DNA from 2 places in the Paenibacillus sp. W4I10 genome. Region 1 is predicted to be linked to the other one. Evidence: riboswitches for the same ligand, from Rfam matches in the RefSeq annotation. Region 1 holds a riboswitch; the other holds the start of a gene.

What was found. A riboswitch is a leader RNA that binds a small molecule or an ion and turns the genes downstream of it on or off. The one in region 1 is predicted to bind FMN.
Region 2: linked by a shared signal. The riboswitch ahead of QF049_RS05725 (DMT family transporter) and the one ahead of ribD (bifunctional diaminohydroxyphosphoribosylaminopyrimidine deaminase/5-amino-6-(5-phosphoribosylamino)uracil reductase RibD) in region 1 are both predicted to bind FMN.

The regions. Positions count from the first base shown of each region.
Region 1 covers NZ_JAUSXX010000001.1:659,410-670,077, forward strand. The annotation lists gene QF049_RS02965 (helix-turn-helix transcriptional regulator) at 1-881, shown strand, start outside; gene QF049_RS02970 (stage V sporulation protein AA) at 1,517-2,173, shown strand; gene QF049_RS02975 (stage V sporulation protein AB) at 2,154-2,582, shown strand; gene QF049_RS02980 (spore germination protein) at 2,607-4,274, shown strand; gene lysA (diaminopimelate decarboxylase) at 4,379-5,710, shown strand; gene QF049_RS02990 (peptidylprolyl isomerase) at 5,959-6,390, shown strand; gene QF049_RS02995 (hypothetical protein) at 6,499-7,041, shown strand; gene QF049_RS03000 (hypothetical protein) at 7,035-7,811, shown strand; FMN riboswitch at 7,980-8,148, shown strand; gene ribD (bifunctional diaminohydroxyphosphoribosylaminopyrimidine deaminase/5-amino-6-(5-phosphoribosylamino)uracil reductase RibD) at 8,472-9,575, shown strand; gene ribE (riboflavin synthase) at 9,637-10,305, shown strand; gene QF049_RS03015 (bifunctional 3,4-dihydroxy-2-butanone-4-phosphate synthase/GTP cyclohydrolase II) at 10,338-10,668, shown strand, end outside.
Region 2 covers NZ_JAUSXX010000001.1:1,231,879-1,242,546, forward strand. The annotation lists gene QF049_RS05690 (Ger(x)C family spore germination protein) at 1-792, shown strand, start outside; gene QF049_RS05695 (GerAB/ArcD/ProY family transporter) at 813-1,919, shown strand; gene QF049_RS05700 (spore coat protein) at 1,998-2,309, opposite strand; gene QF049_RS05705 (spore coat protein) at 2,323-2,514, opposite strand; gene QF049_RS05710 (manganese catalase) at 2,621-3,460, opposite strand; gene QF049_RS05715 (DUF3231 family protein) at 3,635-4,147, opposite strand; gene QF049_RS05720 (amidase) at 4,361-5,857, opposite strand; gene QF049_RS05725 (DMT family transporter) at 6,057-7,037, opposite strand; FMN riboswitch at 7,182-7,335, opposite strand; gene QF049_RS05730 (DinB family protein) at 7,419-7,919, opposite strand; gene QF049_RS05735 (CGNR zinc finger domain-containing protein) at 8,062-8,613, shown strand; gene QF049_RS05740 (amidohydrolase family protein) at 8,724-10,100, shown strand; partial or broken gene bcaP (branched-chain amino acid transporter BcaP) at 10,624-10,668, shown strand, end outside.

The DNA of each region.
Region 1 (10,668 bases):
AACATTTGAAAGAAATGACGCAACACCGTACCGATACATTATCTATAGCCTGTTATGAGACAACCATTGTTCAAAATGTTCACGGACATATTCCTCTCCACTGGCATGATGAATTGCAGTTTGTTACCGTTCTTCAGGGTACGGCGTTGTTCCATATCAACGATCAAAAGATGATTTTGTCCAAAGGTGACGGGATTTTTATCAACAGTGGAATAATGCATATGGCTGAAGATCACGAGGAGAGCGAGAACTGCATTTATTTATGTCTGAATTTGTCCCCGCATGTTATCATGCCTTCGGATTTGTATATAAAGTACGTACATCCATATGTAACAGCAACTAATTTGCCTTTTCTGTATATCGAAAGAGCTAACGTTTGGGGAGAACAGATTCTGGATGTTATTGCACGGATTAGAAAGGAGTTAGTGCACCAAGTTCCTTTTTACGAAGTGAATGTTGCTTCTGCGGTGCTTAATATGTGGAAACTGCTGATTATGAACGGATATTCTCTAGAACATGATCCATCAGAGATGAGCAGAAACAATCGAATGAAAGACATGTTGCAATGGATTAATCTCAATTATGCTGATGAAATTAAGCTGGAAGATATTGCGAAGGCGGGACAGTTGAGTCGATCGGAGACATGCCGTTATTTCAAGCAAATCCTGAAAACTACACCCATGCAATATGTGATCGATTACCGCATCCAAAAAAGCATTGAACTATTGCAATCCTCCAAGCGTAGCGTCACCGAAATTGCCTATGAGGTCGGTTTTAACAGCACGAGTTATTATATTAACCAATTCCGCAAAACAATGAATTCAACCCCTTTACGATTTAGAAGGGAATTGAACAAAAGAGAAAAAGAAAATAATTCTTGAGAAAATGTTTATGATCGGTAAGTCTATCAACCAATCCCAAAGAGTCGCCCATACGGCGACTTTTTTTGATATGTAAAATAATGCTTTACACTCCGTTACGCCTCAAATCGGTCAAAAGGAGAGCGTATAAAAGGCTAATCTCCTAATTTCTAAAATTAATATCAAAAAGCTACTTTCACAAGTCATGGAATTTTGAGCAAAATAACCCCAAAAAGCTCATCTTTTAATTCCCTTCCTGCCTACTCCCCAGCATATTTATTTCAAACGTTTGGAAACGGGAGGACGATGGGTAGCGGAGGGATGGAATTGGTCAAAAGGAGCGAAGCGTGAGGGCTCACCTAAGGATACATAAGCAACGCAGGCGGCAGATTAGACCTGAAGAAGCGAAGCGTTCGCCTTTGTCTCCAAATTTCTAACACTTAGAAATCAATCAAAAGAATTTGGAGACAACAGCGATCAGAAGGTTGGTCTGCCGTCGGAGTGTCTGCGTGTATCCTCCCCCGAGCAACAGCGACCAATGACCGATCCATCCCGCAGCACTAGCACAACCTCCCGATCTTTTTCCAACCCGTTTGTAATAAATTTGCACATTCTTCAAATACTAACCTAAATTACGCAGTAAAGGAGTGCTATGGATGTCCCAGACACCCACTCCAATGGTCTATATTCGTCTACGCAGCCGTATTCGCATCCAGAGGGGCAGAGCAGTCAAGCTTGGAGACATTGCACATGTACTGACCTCTTCTGAAGACCAGGAGGGCAGGCTACTGGAGCTTGAACTGCTGCGCCCTGGACCAGAGGATGGCAATCTGATCCTCATTGATATATTGCAGATTATTCCCCGAATTCGGCACATTTTGCCGGAGGTAAGTGTGGAACTGATGGGATCAGGTCATACGTTGGTTGAAGTCATTGCGGGAAATGGTCAACCTTCCAAGTCCCTGTTCATATTGGTTTGGCTGCTGCTGTTCTTCGGATCAGCCTTAACCATTATGAATTTTCATGCCGATGTGAACATGCAGGAAGTACAGATTCGAATTGTGGAGATGCTTACTGGGCAGCGGGACGAACATCCCTATCTGTTCCAAGTGGCGTATTCCATTGGCATTGGATTTGGAATGGCAGTATTTTTTAATCATTTGTTCAAGAAAAAGTGGAATGAGGAGCCTACCCCGCTGGAAGTGGAGATGTTTCTGTACCAGCAAAATGTAGATAAATATGTAGTGATTGAAGAAAGCGAACGGATGCACGAGCAGGAACGCAGGGAGATGAATGCGGATGAGCGTTCTTAATGGAGCAATCAGCATTGTATTGGGTATTGCAGGGGGAATTGCCGTAGGAAGCGGCGTAATTGCGCTCATTCTGGTGCTCGATATGATTCCCAGGTTGGCCCAACTTACGCAATCGTATGACAAGACTCACTGGTATGAAGGGGCGCTAATTGGTGGTTCACTTGTCGGGACGGTGGCGGATTTCTGGCACTGGAAAATGCATGGGGTGCTGCTGCTCAGCCCGATCGTTGGTTTGTTCTGTGGTGTATTCATCGGTCTGCTCGCCGCAGCGCTCACCGAGGTGCTTAATGTACTGCCCGTGCTAGCCAAACGATTGGGCATGAAACCTTATTTATTTGGATTGCTGCTCGCCATGATTTTGGGCAAAATGACAGGTTCCCTGTTTGATTTTTTTATATATCAGCGTTAGATCGTGGCCATAGGAGGATGGAAAATGGATGAACGTTCGGATCATAGAGGCCAGGAAAATAGTGAAGGTATAACGGAAGAGATGTTACACAAGTCTGCTTATGAGATTCAGAAGGAAGAAGAGAAGAGAGCGTACAAAAAGAAAAAACAAAATGAAATGTCCGACAGCATTGAGGAATCGGTGCAGTATTGGCAGGAAAACGATGATATTTCCCCACGCATGAGTGAGAATAAATATACACTGCAACAGGTGCTCGGGCTCGGAGAATCCTTTGATGTTAATTTGAGGGAAATGGTTCTGGGTGGCAAACACGTTGGCTTGCTGATGATCACCGGCTTCGCGAAAGATGAGATATTGCTTGAAGTATTAAAAAGACTGACCTACCTTACCCCTGATGATGTGTCAGGGCATGCACTCAAGTCCTATTTCGAATGTTACATTCCCCATATTCAGGTGGAAAGAGTCGACAAGATGAGTGCGGTCATCAACAAGGTTCTTACCGGTATGAGCGCAATGTTTGTTGAAGGGGACCGCTCGGTCCTAATTATGGATACCCGGAGTTATCCGGTACGTTCACCCGAAGAACCTTCATTGGAAAGGGTAGTCCGAGGTTCCAGAGACGGCTTTACCGAAACGCTCCTGACCAATGTAACCTTGGTGCGCCGCAGGATACGCGACCCTGGACTGAAATTTGAGATCATGCAGGTGGGGCGTAGAACACAAACCGATGTCTGTGTTGTGTACATTGATGATATTGTGGATAAAGTGCAGGTGGATTCCGTTCGTGAAAAAATACAGCGAGTGGATATCGATGGTATTCCCGCGGCCGATAAGCAGCTAGAGGAAGCGATTATCAACAAGGGGTGGAACCCGTTCCCACTCGTTCGTTATTCGGAACGACCAGATGTTACAGCTTCCCATTTGCTGGAAGGACGAGTTGTCATTTTTGTAGACACTTCCCCCAGTGTGATGATTCTGCCTACGACCTTCTTCGACCTGTGTGAGCATGCGGAGGAGAACAGACAGACTGCCTTAATGGGAACATATTTACGATGGGTGCGTTTTGCAGGGATTCTCATATCGTTGTTTTTGCTACCACTATGGCTGCTGATGGTTATTGATCCTTCAATTAAACCGATGGGACTGGACTTCATTGGTCCACAGGAAAATGTAAAGTTACCGCTGATTCTACAGTTTCTACTGATCGAGCTTGGCGTCGACTTATTACGTATGGCAGCGGTTCATACGCCTACACCTCTCGCATCGGCCATGGGCTTAATCGCGGCAATTCTAGTCGGGGATATCGCCGTGAAAACAGGATATTTTGTCAATGAGGTTGTACTCTATATGGCGATCGCAGCCATCGGAATGTTTGCCACCCCGAGTTACGAGCTGGGACTTGCCAATAGGCTGGTCAGGTTGTTTCTGCTCATTGCAGTAGCGATATTCAAGGTTCCTGGATTGGTCGTGGGCAGTACACTACTCATATTGGCGCTCACCGTTCACCGGTCTTACAATTCTTCGTATCTCTGGCCTTTTATACCGTTTAATGCAAAGGCCTTAGGTAACTTTTTATTCCGGCTTCCGCTGCTGGAAAATAAAAAACGTCCATCATTTAACAAAACCCGTGACAACACCAAAATGTCCGATGATCCGGACGGTGAACTGCGAAAAAGTAAAAAACACAAATGATCTTCCGAAAAATCCATTCATCTCGCCGCCTAATTTGATATACTGGTGTAAAATCATTGGAATAGCAAATGTTCCAGTATATAAAAAAGTGAGGAATGCAGATTATGTATTTACATGGTACAAGTAAAATAAATGCGCAAGGGCATCTGGAGATTGGCGGAGTTGATGCAACAGATCTGAAAGAACAATTTGGAACTCCCCTGTACGTTGTGGACGAGCAATTGGTTCGCGAGCGTTGTAGAGAGTACATGGAAGCATTCCGTGCTTCCGGACTGGGTTTCCAGGTTGCTTACGCAAGTAAAGCGTTCTGTGTAATGGCGATGTGTGCACTTGCAGCTGAAGAAGGACTTTCCCTGGATGTTGTATCTGATGGTGAATTGTTCACTGCACTGCAAGCAGGATTCCCGGCTGAGCGCATTCATTTCCACGGTAACAACAAAACGCTGGAAGAAATCGAAATGGCTCTTGATGCAGAGATTGGATGCTTTGTTGTTGATAACTTCAATGAATTACATCTGTTGCAGGCTGTAGCTGCGGACAAAAATCGTAAAGTAAACATTTTGCTTCGTGTGACGCCTGGTGTTGAGGCCCATACGCATGAATATATTTCCACAGGTCAGACGGATTCCAAATTTGGATTCGATATCGGTAATGGTACAGCATTTGAAGCGATTGACTTGGCTTCCAAGCAGTCTAACCTGGTATTGCTGGGTGTGCATTCCCACATCGGTTCCCAGATCTTCGAAGTTGAAGGCTTCCAGATGGCTGTTCAACGTGTTGCTGAATTTGCAGCAAGTGTATATGAGCGTCTTAATGTTGCTTTCAAAGTGGTTAACCTTGGTGGTGGATTCGGAATCCGTTATATCGACGGAGATACGCCGCTTGAAGTTGCGCAATACGTGAAGGCTATTACAGACGCAGTTAAAAATCATTTTGCTCAAATCGGCTATGCCGTACCTGAGATCTGGGTTGAACCAGGCCGTAGCATCGTGGGTGAAGCGGGAACAACGCTTTATACAGTTGGAACTAGCAAAGACATTCCAGGCGTGCGTAAATACGTTGCCGTTGATGGTGGTATGACCGATAACCCACGTCCTGCTTTGTATGAATCCAAGTATGAAGCTGTGCTTGCCAACCGTGCGAATGAGGCTGCTCAGGAAACGGTATCTGTTGCGGGTAAATGCTGCGAGAGTGGCGATATGCTGATCTGGGATCTGGACTTGCCAAAAGTGGAAAGTGGCGATCTGCTCGCTGTAGCTTGCACAGGCGCGTATAACTACTCCATGGCAAGCAACTACAACCGGATTCGTCGTCCGGCCGTTGTATTTGTCAAAGACGGTCAAGGAGATGTCGTGGTACGCCGTGAGACGTATCAAGATATCATCCAGAATGACCTGGTACCAGCGCGCATTGGAAAACAGCCAGTAACTCGCTAATTCGTCAAAAGATAATACGATTCTGCATTATTCAAGATATAGTGATCTTAAAGTTGAAGCAGATGAAAAGGGAACTTCCTTTTTCGTCTGCTTTTTGCGTATTTGAGCTAAATCATGAAAAAAGTTGCCGTTTTTTTTGCGATCCAGACATTTTCGGTGTACACTAAGAAAAGTGCTGTAATGCTTGGCCCAGGGTCATGCGTTCTGGCACCATTAACGATGGTCAATACGAAAGGAGTCATTTACATATGGCGAAACAAGCGAAAATTAAATTGGCAAACGGCGGAGAAGTTTTGATCGATCTGTTCGATCAAGAAGCTCCAAACACAGTAGCAAACTTTGAGAAACTGGCTAACTCCGGTTTCTACAATGGCCTTACTTTCCACCGCGTTATCCCGGGCTTCGTAGCTCAAGGCGGATGTCCTAACGGTTCCGGTGCAGGTGGCCCAGGGTACACAATCAACTGTGAAATCAACCCGAACAAACATGAGCGCGGAACACTCGCTATGGCACATGCTGGCCGTAACACAGGTGGAAGCCAGTTCTACATCTGCTACCAACCGCAACCACATTTGGATGGACAACATACGGTATTTGGCAAAGTAACCAAAGGTATGGAGTTCGTGGACGCTTTAGAAGGTAAAGACAAAATGGAAACTGTTGAAGTTGTAGAAGCTTAATACCTTCACCTTAACTGGATCCAAACATGAAGTGCTTCTTTTATAGAAGCACTTTTTTTATTTTTTTTACATACTTGAAATCGATGATTAGAAAGGATGAATTAAACCTTGGATATGGTTACTCAGCTAAGCTTGTTAAAACAAATTTATAGTGAGCGCACGTTGTGGGATGAAGAACTGCAGGCATCGCGGCATGTCGTTCCGGATAGTCTATCCGTAAAGGATCGAGAAGCGCTTGAGGCAGCCGGGCATGAACCGAATCGATTTGTACGTCCGCAACATGATGAAACGATTACTGAGCTGAAAAAAGTTGCAAATCAATGGACGATAAATGATGCAGCGCAGGCTTTTGTATCCTCTTTGTGGTCCGCACCCATGATCTGGCGCTCGTTGCTTACGGGCAAGCTTATTGCGAGCAGTATGCCAAGTCATGAACATACGCCATATCCATCTTCGAACACTTGCAAGATCTGCGGATTAAGTGTAGATCAAGCAACCGACACGACGCTGCAATGGTATTGGCGGATGACCAATGGAACCCCGTTGGACGGTGATCCTTTTGGATATGTGTTGGCACTCCGAGAGCTGGCTGCCGCGCAGGAGATTCCAATACCCAATGATTACGACCGCTGGACATTCCGTGCGTGTTAACGGTGCTGCGCGAACTACCTCCCAAAACACGTTACAGCAAGGCAGCAGTAGCGCTCAAGAAGGAACGCCTTTTGCCTACACAGAAGGAATATGCCTACCGTGATTTGCTTGAGACGTTAGCTCTGATTGGCATACTGGATACGGCGGAACATCCCGGAATGATCACGGAATTCACCTCTTACATGCAGCGTGACGCACGCCCCAATATGCGTGTTGAAGTGCAGGCCCCTCTGGCGTGGTGGGACTCATCTGTCGGAATTAATGAGAACAACCTGAACAAGATATTTCATGATTTTGATCTGAGTAATATATCTCTTGCGGATAAGCCTGATGAGAGTCCAGCTGTAAAGGACACAATCTTAGGGGCATTGGAGAAGAAGAGAAGTGTTCGCGGAAAAGTACCAAAGGCATCTCCTGATGCAGGTACCGGGGAGGTACAGTCTGGAGATGTGTATGCTGTTCGGGTGCGGGAAGGTGTATGGGTGACGGTGTATTGTCATGAAGTCAGAGACAAGCGTGTCATCGTAGAATATCTGGATGGTGTCTTTCCAGAGATGCCGGGAAAAGCAGATTTGCATGGGACGTTTCGACCGAGAGCGAACGGACGCTGGAAATGCTCGGCTATTGCGATCGATTCCACAAGTTGGGTCAGAAGGGTGGCAAGAGAGTTCCCGCTTCCAACTTCACCCCTGCAAGAACCTGACCGCACTCCATTTCATAATGCCAAAGAATTAAAGCATATGGCGAGCTGGTGTTTTCCTGATATGTAGAATGATGCGATGGATGTGAAATGTGCCTCCAAGCAAAAACCGTGCCTCCTTGAGAGGAAGCGGTTTTTTGTTGTTTCTTAGCTTATTAAAAGTTAGTATGTGACAAAAAGGAACAAAAAACAATTGATTTTTTGGCATTAAAGTGCTAACATCCAAGTAATAACGAAAGCAATCCTTCAGGGCAGGGTGCAATTCCCTACCGGCGGTGATGCAGGAAGTGTAAGGACCTATGTGTCCAGCACTTGATGCAAAGTCCGTGACCTGTCTGCCCTTGGCAGATGGCTGATCTGGTGTAATTCCAGAACCGACAGTATAGTCTGGATGGGAGAAGGAGAGGTGCAGACCTAACAGGTTTGCATTCAGCAGGAGTATTGCTGCACAGTCACGATTTGTAATGTCTTGCACTGTGCAGGGAAGATCCGGTTACGTCGGAAAGTTCCATACATATGCCACACTATAAAAGCTCTTTACCTGTAATTGATGTTCATTAAGGTATGTGTCTATTTTCACTTGCCCGAAATGAAGTTTTGGGCAAAGTGTTGGCGTGCTGTATCCATTTCACTCCTGCTGGTGACATTTGTCTCTCATCATCCCCATCGAACTGATTGTTCGACGGGGATTTTTTAATAAACAAGACTTTAAACCGCGGGGTGAACGGATTTGGAAATGATCAATGATGAATTTTATATGGCACTGGCATTGGATATGGCGGAACGAGCACAGGGACAGACGGGGATCAATCCGGTCGTTGGATGTGTAGTTGTGAAAGAGGGTCGTATTGTAGGCCTGGGGAGCCATCTGAAACGTGGAACCGGTCATGCAGAGGTGCATGCACTTAACATGGCAGGCAGTGATGCAGAAGGAAGTACGGTATACGTTACACTTGAGCCTTGTAGTCATTATGGCAAGACGCCACCTTGTAGTGAACGCCTGATTCATGAGAAGGTGAAACGTGTTGTGGTATGTTGTGAAGATCCAAATCCGCAAGTATCCGGCAGGGGCATAAGCATGCTTCGTCAACAAGGCATTGAAGTTGAAGTTGGCGTACTGCGTGAGCGTGGAAGACGCATGAATGAAAAATTCATTAAATTTATTACAACGGGTCTACCTTTTGTGACACTGAAGACGGCTACTACTTTGGATGGCAAAATTGCTACTCGCAGCGGAGACAGCAAGTGGATCTCTAACGAGCCCGCTCGTGAGATTGTGCATGCCCTTCGTCATCGTCACCAGGGAATTATGGTTGGCGTCGACACGGTAATCGCCGATAATCCGGAACTTACAACCCGTTTGCAAGTCGAAGGCATTAGTCCAGTGCGCATTGTGGTGGATTCCAAGTTACGTCTTCCCGTAGGTGCCAAAATGGTTAAGGATGGTCTTGCTCCAACATGGGTGCTGACAACAGACGAAGCCAGTCCTGAAGCTGCTGAACGTTTGGAAGCCTACGGCGTCGAAATTATACGCTGTGGTCCTGGACCACGTGTGGATCTGTTAAACGGACTTAGCAAGTTGGGTGAGCGTGAGATTGGTTCGATTTTGCTTGAAGGTGGAGGCACCTTGAATGGAGCCATGCTGGAGGCACGGTTGGTCGATCGACTGCTCATGTTTATCGCTCCGAAGATTGTAGGCGGTTATGATACACCTGGAAGCTTCCGCTTCGAGGGTGTGGAACGTATGAATCAGGCGATTCAATTGAATCAGTTGGAGATCGAACAAGTTGGAGATAATATCAGCATTGGCGGTATTCCGGTGTGGCCTGAATAAATAAATGGATTTTAAAGTAGAAAGTTAGGTTCTTTATAACTTGAAAAAGGGAGGCGGCAGCATGTTTACCGGTTTGGTGGAAGAAGTCGGTCAGATCCGGCGTATTGGTCGGAAAGGCGAAGCGATGGTCCTGAATATCGGAGCTTCCGCCATCATGGACGATCTGAAGATTGGTGATAGTGTAGCAGTAAACGGCGTGTGCTTAACAGCAACAACACTCGAAGGTGGAGGTTTTACCGCCGACGTAATGCCTGAAACCTATCGTCATACCAATCTCAGTCAGCTGCAATCTGGCAGTAAAGTTAATCTGGAGCGGGCCATGCAATCAGGCGGTCGTTTTGGCGGCCATATCGTTCAGGGCCATGTAGATGGTACTGGAGTGATTGGCAGTATAACACGTGATCAAAATGCAATTGTGTTTGAGATCAAGCCTGATGATCACCAGTTGTTCAAATATCTGATCCCCAAAGGATCGGTTACACTGGATGGCATTAGTTTGACCGTTGTCCATACGTCGGATACCGCATTCACGGTTTCCATTATCCCGCATACCATTGGTGAAACTGTACTAAATGTGAAAAAGACAGGGGATACCATTAATATCGAATGCGATATTTTGGGCAAATATGTGGATCATCTGCTCCAGTATGGGAGAGGACATCGGGAGACGGGTGCTGGCAAGCCGCGCAGTATCAGTGAAGATTTTCTCGCCAATCACGGATTTGCATAAATAGAGAACAGAAATTAACTGGAGGTGGAACAATGTCAGAACAATCCATTCTGGACACAATAGAAGAAGCCATATATGATCTCATGCGTGGTAAACCTGTCATTGTTGTGGATGATGAAGATCGGGAGAATGAAGGCGATTTTATCGCTTTGGCCGAAAAGGCGACACCTGAAGTCATTAATTTCATGATTACTGAAGGTAGAGGTCTGGTCTGTGTTCCGATTACACAACAACGTGCGGACGAACTTAACCTGAAACCGATGGTTCAACAAAATACGGATTTCCATGGAACAGCCTTCACCGTCTCTGTGGATCACAAAGATACGACAACAGGTATCTCGGCACATGAACGCTCTATTACCG
Region 2 (10,668 bases), 570 kb from region 1:
GCAAGAGAATATCTCGAAAAATTGATTCCTCCAGAGAAACAGCCTGGCCGTGCTTTATCTGAGATTTTGGAACGGAATAATGAGAAAGGGTCGTACTATCCCGTGATGAACATACACGAGGTTGGTCTGAAGATCACTTCAGACAGTGGATCTGCCGGGATTCCTGGTGTTACAACAGATACACTGGGCGATAACAAACAAAGTTCAATTGATATTTTTAAGGAGACATCAATACCCGGGAATTTAAGACTTCAAGGGTTAAGTGTATTTCTCAAAGATAAAAAGATCGGGATGTTGAACCAAAAAGAAAGTATGGGTATCACCTGGCTGACAGACAGGGTGAACTGGACTAACTTGACCTATACAGGCGCAAAGGGGGAGGTTAACTCTTTTCTTGTGCGTAAAGCAAAAGTTAAGGTCTTTCCTGTGAAAAAGGGCCTTCATTACGCTGTCCAGGTAGATGCAAAGGTCGACGCTGAGTTGGATGAGAGCACATCAGGAGAGGATATAATAAGTAAACATACCATCCATGAATTGCAGCGACAGGCTGAACAAGTCATTAAAGCACAGATTTTGGCCGGGTGGCGAGGGAACCAACGGCTTCATGTCGATATGTTGGGGATCGCGAACAAAATACATCAAAGACATCCCAAAGAGTGGAAAGTTCTAAAAGACAACTGGTCTAGTGAATTGGCACAGATGGATATTAACATAAATGTAAACGTAACTTTGGAACGAGTAGGTCTGCTTCAAGATTCTTTCAGCAAGATGCTTGGCGAACAGAAAGACTAACACCAAGGAGAGGTTCAATCATGAAATTGGCTAGGGAGCTTCGCGTATCCGAATTGGCTGTTTGTCTTTCCTTATTTGAAGTTGGCAGTACAACCTTGTTTCTGATAGGTGGAGATGCCAAACAGGATGCATGGTTAGCCATGCTCGCCGGGGCTGCTGGTGGTTTGGTGTTACTACTCCTGCATCTGGCTATTCATCATCAAGAACCTGAATTGGATTTGTTTCTACTGTGTCACCGCTATATGGGGAAAATATTAGGGACAATCGTAAGCCTTTCATTTGTAGGTTATTTTGCTTATGAAGCTTCACGAAATCTACGTGACATCAGTGAAGTCACTGAATTGACCCTACTAAACAGAACGTCGATGTGGATCATCAGCATGATCACCATTATCGTTGTATCCAACACCGTACGATATGGATATCGTGTACTGTTTCTCATGTGTATGATTCTGTTTCCACTCATGGCACTAGGCTATACATTAATCAGCTTTTTAATCCCAACGACAGGTCTTTTTCACTCCGATCTGGCCTTGCCTGTGATGGAGAATGGGTGGAAGCCGATTTTTCAAGCTGCTTTTCCGGAGATCGTATCCTTTCCATTTGGGCAGGTTGTCTTATTCCTGGTCTTTTATCCCTATGCTCGGAAAGGCAGGAATCTTAATAGAGCGGTGATCATCGCCTATATCCTAACGGCTCTCGCTTTAACATTTATCAATCAACTTGTCATTTTTGTCTTGGGTTCTCAGATTGCTGCCTATAGTACACTCCCGCTTTTGGAGACAGTACAATTAATCAATTTGACTGAAGTGTTTGAACGGATGGATGCCTTGTTCACTTTACTCCTATTCCTCGGATTGGGTATTAAAATGGCTGCATTTTTCCATGGAGCCGTGATTGGACTCGAAAGAATAACTGGAGCTAACTATAGGAAATGGGTGTTTCCAGTAGCGCTTATGCTATATGGGTTGTCTTTTTTATCACCGACATTTACAGAACATATTGAGATAGGGCGAGGATTCACGTTGAATTATAGTTCTCCTGTATTTCAGATTTTTTTACCCGTGTTACTATTGGTTGTCATCCTATTGAGAAAGAAAGGTATGCAGAAAAACGAAAAAAACTAGTGGGAAATATGAGTGCAATATGCTCTGGAATCAAAAAACGACTCAGTCGTAAACTGAGTCGTTTTTAAGCGTTAATCATTAATTATCATCCAACAATTTTAACGCTATGTCTGACTTCTGCAAATCGTGTTCAACTTGTTCTTCTATACTATAGGGATGATACATCTCATTTTTGATCATATAGTCTGCGATCTTTTGGTGGGTTTCGATTGCAGTATCCAATTGAGCCTTAAGGACTTTCCGAACTCGGGGGGTTGCAGTTTCGGTAAGAGCTATTGCATAGGTACGTACCGCTGACTTAGCGGAGAGGAGCATATCGGTGGCAATGGACAAATCATCCATGGGAGCAACGGCTTTAACGAGCATTTCTTTCGTTTTGGTTGTAGTCATAAGAGCAACCTCCTTATTTTAATAGGGATTTTAAATCTTCAATAGCTTTGGAAGAGTTATTCAAATCTTCTTCGATTAAGGATTTTAGTGTGTCGTCTTTTACGAGTTCCAGCATCGTTACGGCTTTGGTGGCACACGAAGTTTTGAGGGTTAGCAGTTCATGTACTTCGAGTTTCTCATGTAATGCAAGTTCCTTAGTTGCCATTATTAAGCACCTCCAAGAATTGATTATTCTATTATGTTAGTACCCTGCTATAAAGCGTATAAACAGGATTAATTCGAAATATTTTAAAAAAATAGAAATTTAAACTTTATTTGTCTGTTGATTTCATATCCAGGTCATGGTGAAGTTCTGTGGCAGGGATAACGGGCTCATGTATCTGTCCCTTTGGAACAGGGTTGGAGATATATACATAGTCTCCGCTTCCATCAGGTGCACTTCCTGCAGCCCATAAACCTTCGGCGGATTCAGTTCCCTCGGAGAGATTCCAGAATTCATAGGCTTGCGGCTGTGATTCTTGCTCGGCTTCTGGAGGGAAAGAAGCTGGAACAACGACTCCGTTTTTTTCCTCCAGTTCCTGAATAGCTGCCATCCATTGATACTGGTGATAACGGTCACGTGCTAACATTTTACGGAAAGTAGCCCGTACGCCTTCATCTGTTGTCATATGGTACAGTCTTGCTACCTGAAGGCGACCCTGACTCTCGGCATGCAAATTAGAACGCATGTCCGCAAGCAAGTTACCGCTTGCCACGATATAAGAACCATTCCACGGAACACCGTTTGAGTTGGTTGGTAAGCCACCCAGACCACTGACGAGCAGATGTTGGGGATTGATACCGCCCATAATTGCAGCTGTCACAGGATCCTCTGCGGCTTGTTGTTGTGCCTGAGGAGTAGCACCATCCAGCAACTGACTGATTAATGAGCATAGCATCTCAACATGTCCAATTTCTTCGGTGCCAATATCCATGAGCATATCTTTATATTTCTCTTCACCTCGGCAATTGAATCCCTGAAAAAGGTACTGCATCATGACGGTCATTTCGCCAAATTGTCCTCCCAACACTTCTTGAACCTGACGTGCAAGCATGGGATCGGGACGATCTACTTTAACTTCAAATTGTAACTCTTTCTGATGTCGAAACATATGATTCCCTCCAATAAAGATGTTTTAAATTTCTGAATGAATTCAAAATTTTATTAACCTGATCATTGGAAAGTAAACAGTTAAATAACAAAAAAGACAAAGCAGAAGATTGGGGGCTTCTTCTGCTTTGTCTTTTCGATTCACTACAACATATTGTTAGACGTCTTCTGAACTCTATTCTGAATCCGGTCTTTTAACTTGAAGCGGTGGGGGAATAAGCCAACCTTTTTCTTTGTTCATTTGTAGAATTCGGAGGCCTAGAGCTGTTTTGGTCGCATGATATTTAGCAAATAACGCGCCAATATCTTCTCTGATCGATTGCCCAATCGTTTGGCTTGCAGCAACCAGACCCATGGATGTATCGGCTGTTATTTTTGCAGCAATCTCGGGATCTGTGAATCTTGCGCCAGCCGGGATATCCTCAAACTCTACATGTGGTCTTTCCGGCAGTGTTGGTGCAGGGGCAATACCATTTTCAGTCAATAGTGTATCGCATTCTTTAATTTCCAGTTTGGCTTGGTCCAGCAGATCTTCCAAGATTTTCTTTAAATCTTTATCTCCTGCATGACTCATATAAGCTTGATAGCAAGATACAGCGCCTTTGGCTATTGTGGAACATTGCCATACACTAAAGATTTCACCATAATGCATCGGCTCGTTCTTGGGGTTGCCACTTAGAATACCCATGATTTGATTTCCCTCCAGTATGTTAATTTACCACCAACTTATGATCACCTGTATTCTATAAAATTATGCACTGAACAGGGAATGGAGGATGCTATATAAATTAACATCATAATTATTATGTAAACCAAGACAAATATAAACTATTTTATCTTGTTATTCAAAAAGGAAAAAACCAGCAGAACAGGTCTGCTGGTAGGGTTGCAACGTGTATTTTTAGACTGGAAAAAGTGGGTTCCCATTCATCCCGATCCATAATTCTGACTTTTCAAGCTGTCCAGCCAGATGTAATAACCAATCTTCGCGTCCCTTGGTTGCCATCACCTGAACACCCATTGGCAAACCTTCTGGTGTCATATGCAAAGGCACACTTATCGCAGGCTGGCCTGTTAAATTCGCAAGCTGGGTGAACGGAGTATACGTAAGACTTGGCTCAAACATTTCATAGATGAGTTGTTGCTGCTGGGTCTTGTCCAACTCACTAATTCGCATCAGATTACGGATCTGTTCATCATGAGGTGTTAATTCTCCAATCTTAGGCGCAGGAAAAGCATTAACGGGTGTGACGTAGAAGTCATAACGCTCAAACAAGGTAGACATCTGAGCTGCAGCTACATCCCATTCAGCTAAGCTATGTACAAATTCCGCGGCGGACACCTTTTTGCCAGCTTCAGCCAGAACCCAGGATTCAATCTCCATATCATCGGAGGTCAGAGCCCGGCCCATGGAACGTTCCATGGAAGAGATCATCGCGGCCATCTCTCCACTGTTCATCATGTAATAGTTCTCCATCAATCTGACTCCGTTGACTGGACTCAGTTTTTCTTCAACATGATGCCCTTGGTCTTCCAACCAGCGAACGAGTTTGTGTACAGATTCTTTGGCTTCTGCACTGACGGGTGTACCTACAGGTGAATCTGTTGTGTATGCGATTTTCAATTTGCGTTGATGAGGGTAGCTCATATCTGCCAAGTAACTGCCTGGGAATAGTGGTGCATGAAACGCAGCTTCAGGCTGAATGACTTGCAATGTATCGAGCAGGGCGGCACTGTCCCGAACCGAGCGGGATAGGGCAAAATCAATGGATGCGCCTTGCCATTGACGACCAACTCCCGGTCCTACAGGTGTGCGCCCGCGGGTTGGCTTTAATCCAAACAATCCGCTAAAGGAAGCTGGGATACGAATCGAACCTCCTCCGTCACTGGCTCCGGCAAGAGGAACAATACCCGAAGCTACAGCGGCAGCGGCACCACCACTTGAACCACCTGGGGAGTGATTGATATTCCATGGATTGCGAGTTGGACCATGAAGCCGGGGCTCCGTAATATTTTTCAAGCCAAACTCGGGCGTATTCGTATGTCCTATGATGATAAAACCCGCATCACGAAGTCGAGTGACAAAATTGGAATTGCGTAATGCCCGATGCTCGCTGAACAGACGAGAGCCTGAAGTCAGAAATTCACCTTCCAAGGATTGCGAGATATCTTTCAGGAGCAGGGGAACACCGGCAAAAGGTTGTTCTCCAGGGCGAACAAAACCGGCTTCCTCACGTGCGCGATTTTCATATGTACGAATAACCGCATTAAGTTGCGGATTCACTTCTTCAAGGCGTGCAAACGCCGCTTCCAGCATTTCAACCGGGGATACTTCCCGGGATCGGATCAGTTCAGCCAAACCTACGGCGTCGTAGGAGGTATATGAGAATGAAGACATCATGATCGTTCCTCTCTGAATATAATTCATCTGTTTATTCCATATGTCATCGTACCACCGGATTGGATAAAAGACAAAACATAGAAGAGACTTATCGAGTAATGGAAATAAAAAAACCACTGCTCATCTAATTTGATGTGCAATGGTTTTATTTTTATATTTGACTATTTGTTTATATGAGAACCTCGGATATATCCACTTACTCTGTACGCAGCTTCGGTGCCGCATCGGCCGCAGTTGATGATCTTTCCTGCTGTCTGGAAATGGCGAAGAGGGCTACCCAGATCAGGATAAAACCAAGCAGCTGTTCCCATGTAATCAGTGTACGGAAAGCAATCCAGTTCACCAACACACCCGCCATCGGGAAGCTAAGTTCCGCGAGTGTTGCAACAGAGGCTTTGGTTGACGACAGACCTTTGTAATACAACAGAAGACTTAGCAAACCTGGTAACAATGCCTGACCGAGAATATTGAGGATAACAGCAGTCTGTTCACCCGTTCCGGATGGAAACGTCCATGCTGCACCTTCGTTCCACGTCATAAAGATCAGGAGCGGGAGAGCAACGACAAAGCGCAGGGAGGTGACCGTTTCATAACGCGCCTGCCCCAGCATCAATCGGCCCATAACGGTTGAACCTCCCCATAAGGCAGCAGCCCCAAGGGATAACAAGCTTCCAGCATGAATCCAGTTGTCCCAGTTACCTAATGGCATTGTGAAGCCAAATGTAAGCAGGTAGGTTCCTGCTAATGCAATGAAGAACAATCCACCGAAGCGCCGTGGTAACGTTTCTTTCAATAACAGTTTAGCCAGCACGATAGCGAAGAGCGGTTGCATTTTTTGCAATAAAAGCACCGTATTCGGATCGTTATGTGTAAGCGCCATGGTGAACAATACCGTTGCGAGTGCTGATCCTCCCCATGAAATAAAAATCACGGCTATCCAGTGGCGAGCGCGCAGGTTCTTCAGGTCAGACCGGAATTTCCACAGCACGGGAATGGCAATAAGACTGACGATGATATGTTCCACCAGTACAATCTGCGTGGATGTCATCGTGTTTAGCAAAATAATGCGGAAGAGTGGGTCGACACCCCATAAGGCGGCGCCGAGAACTACAAGCCAGAATCCGGTATTACTTCGTTCCTTGCGGTAAACAGGTGATGCTGCTGATGCCTTTTCCATATTCAGGACTCCTTCGTCAGAACACGGAATCTTCAGTTGGCAAAATCGACAAAAGCCCCCGTTTTGGTATATACCAAATAAACGGGGGCTCATCCAAGGACATGCGTCAGGAAAGAGGCCTTCCCGTGAACGGCATGTCAATGTGTTGATCTTCTCTCATCCGGACTGTACCGTCGGCCTTGGATTCACACCAAGTCAGTCGCTAAATGTCCTTTGTTAAGAACAAATAGCGAGTCGCGGGCTGGTTCCGAAGAACATCACCGCCGGTTGGGAATTGCACCCTACCCCGAAGATCCTATTCAATTATATAGTGGGTTGAACAAGCTGTAACATTAATAATTTCATCTTATTCCTGTAAGCGCTAGCAGTTCAAGCATTTTTTTAGAAAACGATTTTCCAGCTTCCTTGTTGTCTGCGAAGAAGCACGATCTGACCTGCGTGATACGCATCATGGAGTACCCAGCGAGCTAGTTCGTGTGCCCATTTCTCTTCGGATTCCATATATGCGGCTTCAAGATCTGACTCTTGTAGCGCAGCCAATTGATCTCGCAACTGCTGGGCTAATCGATTTGTACCCTGTAGCAGTGTATTCCATCCAGTTGCGTCCGTTGCATCTCCAGGATTCCCAAATGTGTATTCATTGGAGTCTACAGCAGGAAGCGTAGGCTCCTTACCTTGCATGCGACATAATAAGCGATGGTTGTAATAATACATATGGTTAACCAACTGCCAGATGCTTAATCCCCCTGAGGGTGGAATCCAGGCTGCTTGTTCTGCTGTAAGACCCTCCAAGGATTTCGACAAAGGTACAATCCAATTACATTGATCCCACGTATCATCCTTTTGAATAAGTAACACATCTAGTGCTGTTGTTTTTGTCATTGCCTTTTCCTCCTTGCGTATAATTGTGATTTGTGATGTAACTAGCTAAAACTTATTATTGAGATTACACTTAATATAACACATCAAAGATAAATTGTAACCTTCTTTATTTACTTAGATGGTTACATGAACGGAGGTATATATGGACAGACTTTGGACCGATTTTGTAAACAGCGATTATCATGATTGGCGTGGGGGAGATCGATCGGAGGACAGGCTCGGTAAGGCGAACTGGCAGCAAGAATTTTTGGATCGATGGCAACTCCAGGCTTCTGTACCTGCATCTCCAGAAGATGAGTTATCGATGAGAAATTTCAGGAATGATTTGTTGGCCCTTGGAGCCCGCTTGTCTTCTGGAGCATCATTAACGGATAAAGAAAAACAATGGTTGAATGGTGTTATGGAAGCAGGACATGTGAGAAGAACATTGACTATAATTGATCAGGGATTGAAACTCCAACTAATAGCTGTAGAAGCTCACTGGCAACAGGTTATGGCTGAGGTAGCTGCTGATTTTGCTTTGACTCTGGTGGAGGGAGAAGGGGGAAGGATTCGGATCTGTGATAATTCGGATTGTCGCTGGATGTTCTATGATGATACCCGAAGCAGAACACAGAAGTACTGTGATGATAAGATGTGCGGGAACTTGATGAAAGTCAGAAGATTTCGAGCGAAACGAAAAACCCAAAATTGATAAATATTAACATTAACTATATAATGTATATATACTAGCGAAAAAACAGTCAGAAGCCGTTCGGATTCGTATGCAGGATATGTTCGTCTTTCAAACCAATAAGATGGGAGATGTGTCTTGTGCGGACAAGTTATCTGTTGAAAAATGGCTGCGTGTTGTCGATGGATGCTCGAATTGGACAGTATAAAAGGGCGGACGTCCTGATCCAGGATTCACTGATCACGGCGGTCCAGCCCGACCTGGATATTCCGGATGTGGAGGTCATCGATGCTTCATCCATGATTATTATGCCTGGGCTGGTGGATACACATCGGCATATGTGGGAATCACTGGTCAAAACAGCGGGAACCAATTGGTCATTGCCTGTTTATTTGCAGAATCTCTATTATGGTGCGATGGGAAGTAAGCTCCGCCCACAGGATAGTTATATTGCTAACCTGCTCGGTTCCTTGGAAGCGCTTAATGCAGGTGTTACGACAGTGTTGGATTGGAGTATGCCATATTCCCCTGACCATACGGATGAACTGATTCGTGGTCTTCAGGATGCGGGGATTCGGGCAGTATTTGCTCACGGAGTGCCTGGTGAGACGAACTACTGGAACCGGGATAGTCAACTGACATATTCAAATGATGTGCGAAGAGTCAAAGAACGTTATTTTTCATCACGGGATCAATTGCTTACTTATGGGCTTGCCATTCGTGGTCCAGAGTTCAGTCATTGGGATACAACCGTAAAAGAGATCGAGCTGGCCCAAGAACTGGATGCCATCTGTTCCATGCACGCCGGATTTGGCAGCTGGGGATCGGTAGATCGCTCAATTAGTCACATGTATGAAGCGGGGTTGTTAAGTCCTCGAGTAAATATTGTTCATGGTAACACCATGGGGATGGATGAATATAAAATGTTGGCGGATAGCGGTGCTTCCCTGTCGGTCACACCTGAGGTTGAAATGATGATGGGGCATGGATACCCGGCCACCGGCTATTTTCTTGAACATGGTGGAACCCCTACACTTGGTGTAGATGTTGTAACGTCCACAGGCGGAGATATGTTCTCGCAGATGAAGTTTGCACTTCAGGCTGAGCGATCCAGAGCCAACGAAGAACTTCTGCAGCAGGGTGAGATGCCAGGTGAATTAAACTTGCAGTCCAGCCAAGTACTTAGATTTGCAACTTCGGCTGGTGCACAAGCATTGGGATTAGAGCAGAAGGTCGGTACGTTGACCCCGGGAAAGGAAGCAGATCTGATCATGATTCGTACTACTGATCTGAATCTGTTCCCCGTCCATGATCCAATCGGCGCTGTCGTGCAATTTGCCAATCCATCCAATGTGGATACGGTCTTTGTGGCAGGTAGACTCGTGAAGCGAGAGGGTAAGCTGTTGCATGTTGATTTGGATGCGATTCGTCATGCAGCGATGCAAAGTCAAGAATATTTGTTATCCCAATACCGGATGTCGGACGCGGAGAGAATTGCTTTTTCCTGATTCGCTTTTTCATATAAGCTAAGAAATATTTAACTCGTATTTTCATATACACCTCAAGCTGTATAAAGAGGAAAGGAAGAGCCATATCATGTGATGTGGCTCTTTTACATGCTAGCATATCGTCGAATTAGACAGGATAACGGAGGAAGGGACAGCGGAAAAAGACGAAAAAAGCTCTCATTCTTGCAACTTCAGATAACAAAGTATTAAAGTGCATAATTTATGAAATTAGGGCTTGTAAAAACTGCGCATAATATAAATTATACGCAGTTTTGTTTTAAATCCATTTTCATATTCATCCACGTGCAACATATCATGATAATTTTCGCGGAAAAAGAACAAAATATGTGATCTCCAAAAATAAATTTAACCAAGCAACGCGATAACGTGTAGAATTCGATAGGTTTTTATAGGTGATCGATAAGATAGAACAAATGACTTTTTCATAGAACAGATGAGAAGCCATCCAATCTCTGCTACATCCATAGCACATTTCAAGATTTATGATGAGAGGAACATGACTATGCGTGAGAACGAACATCGATCTTCATTATTTCGTAAAAAACCA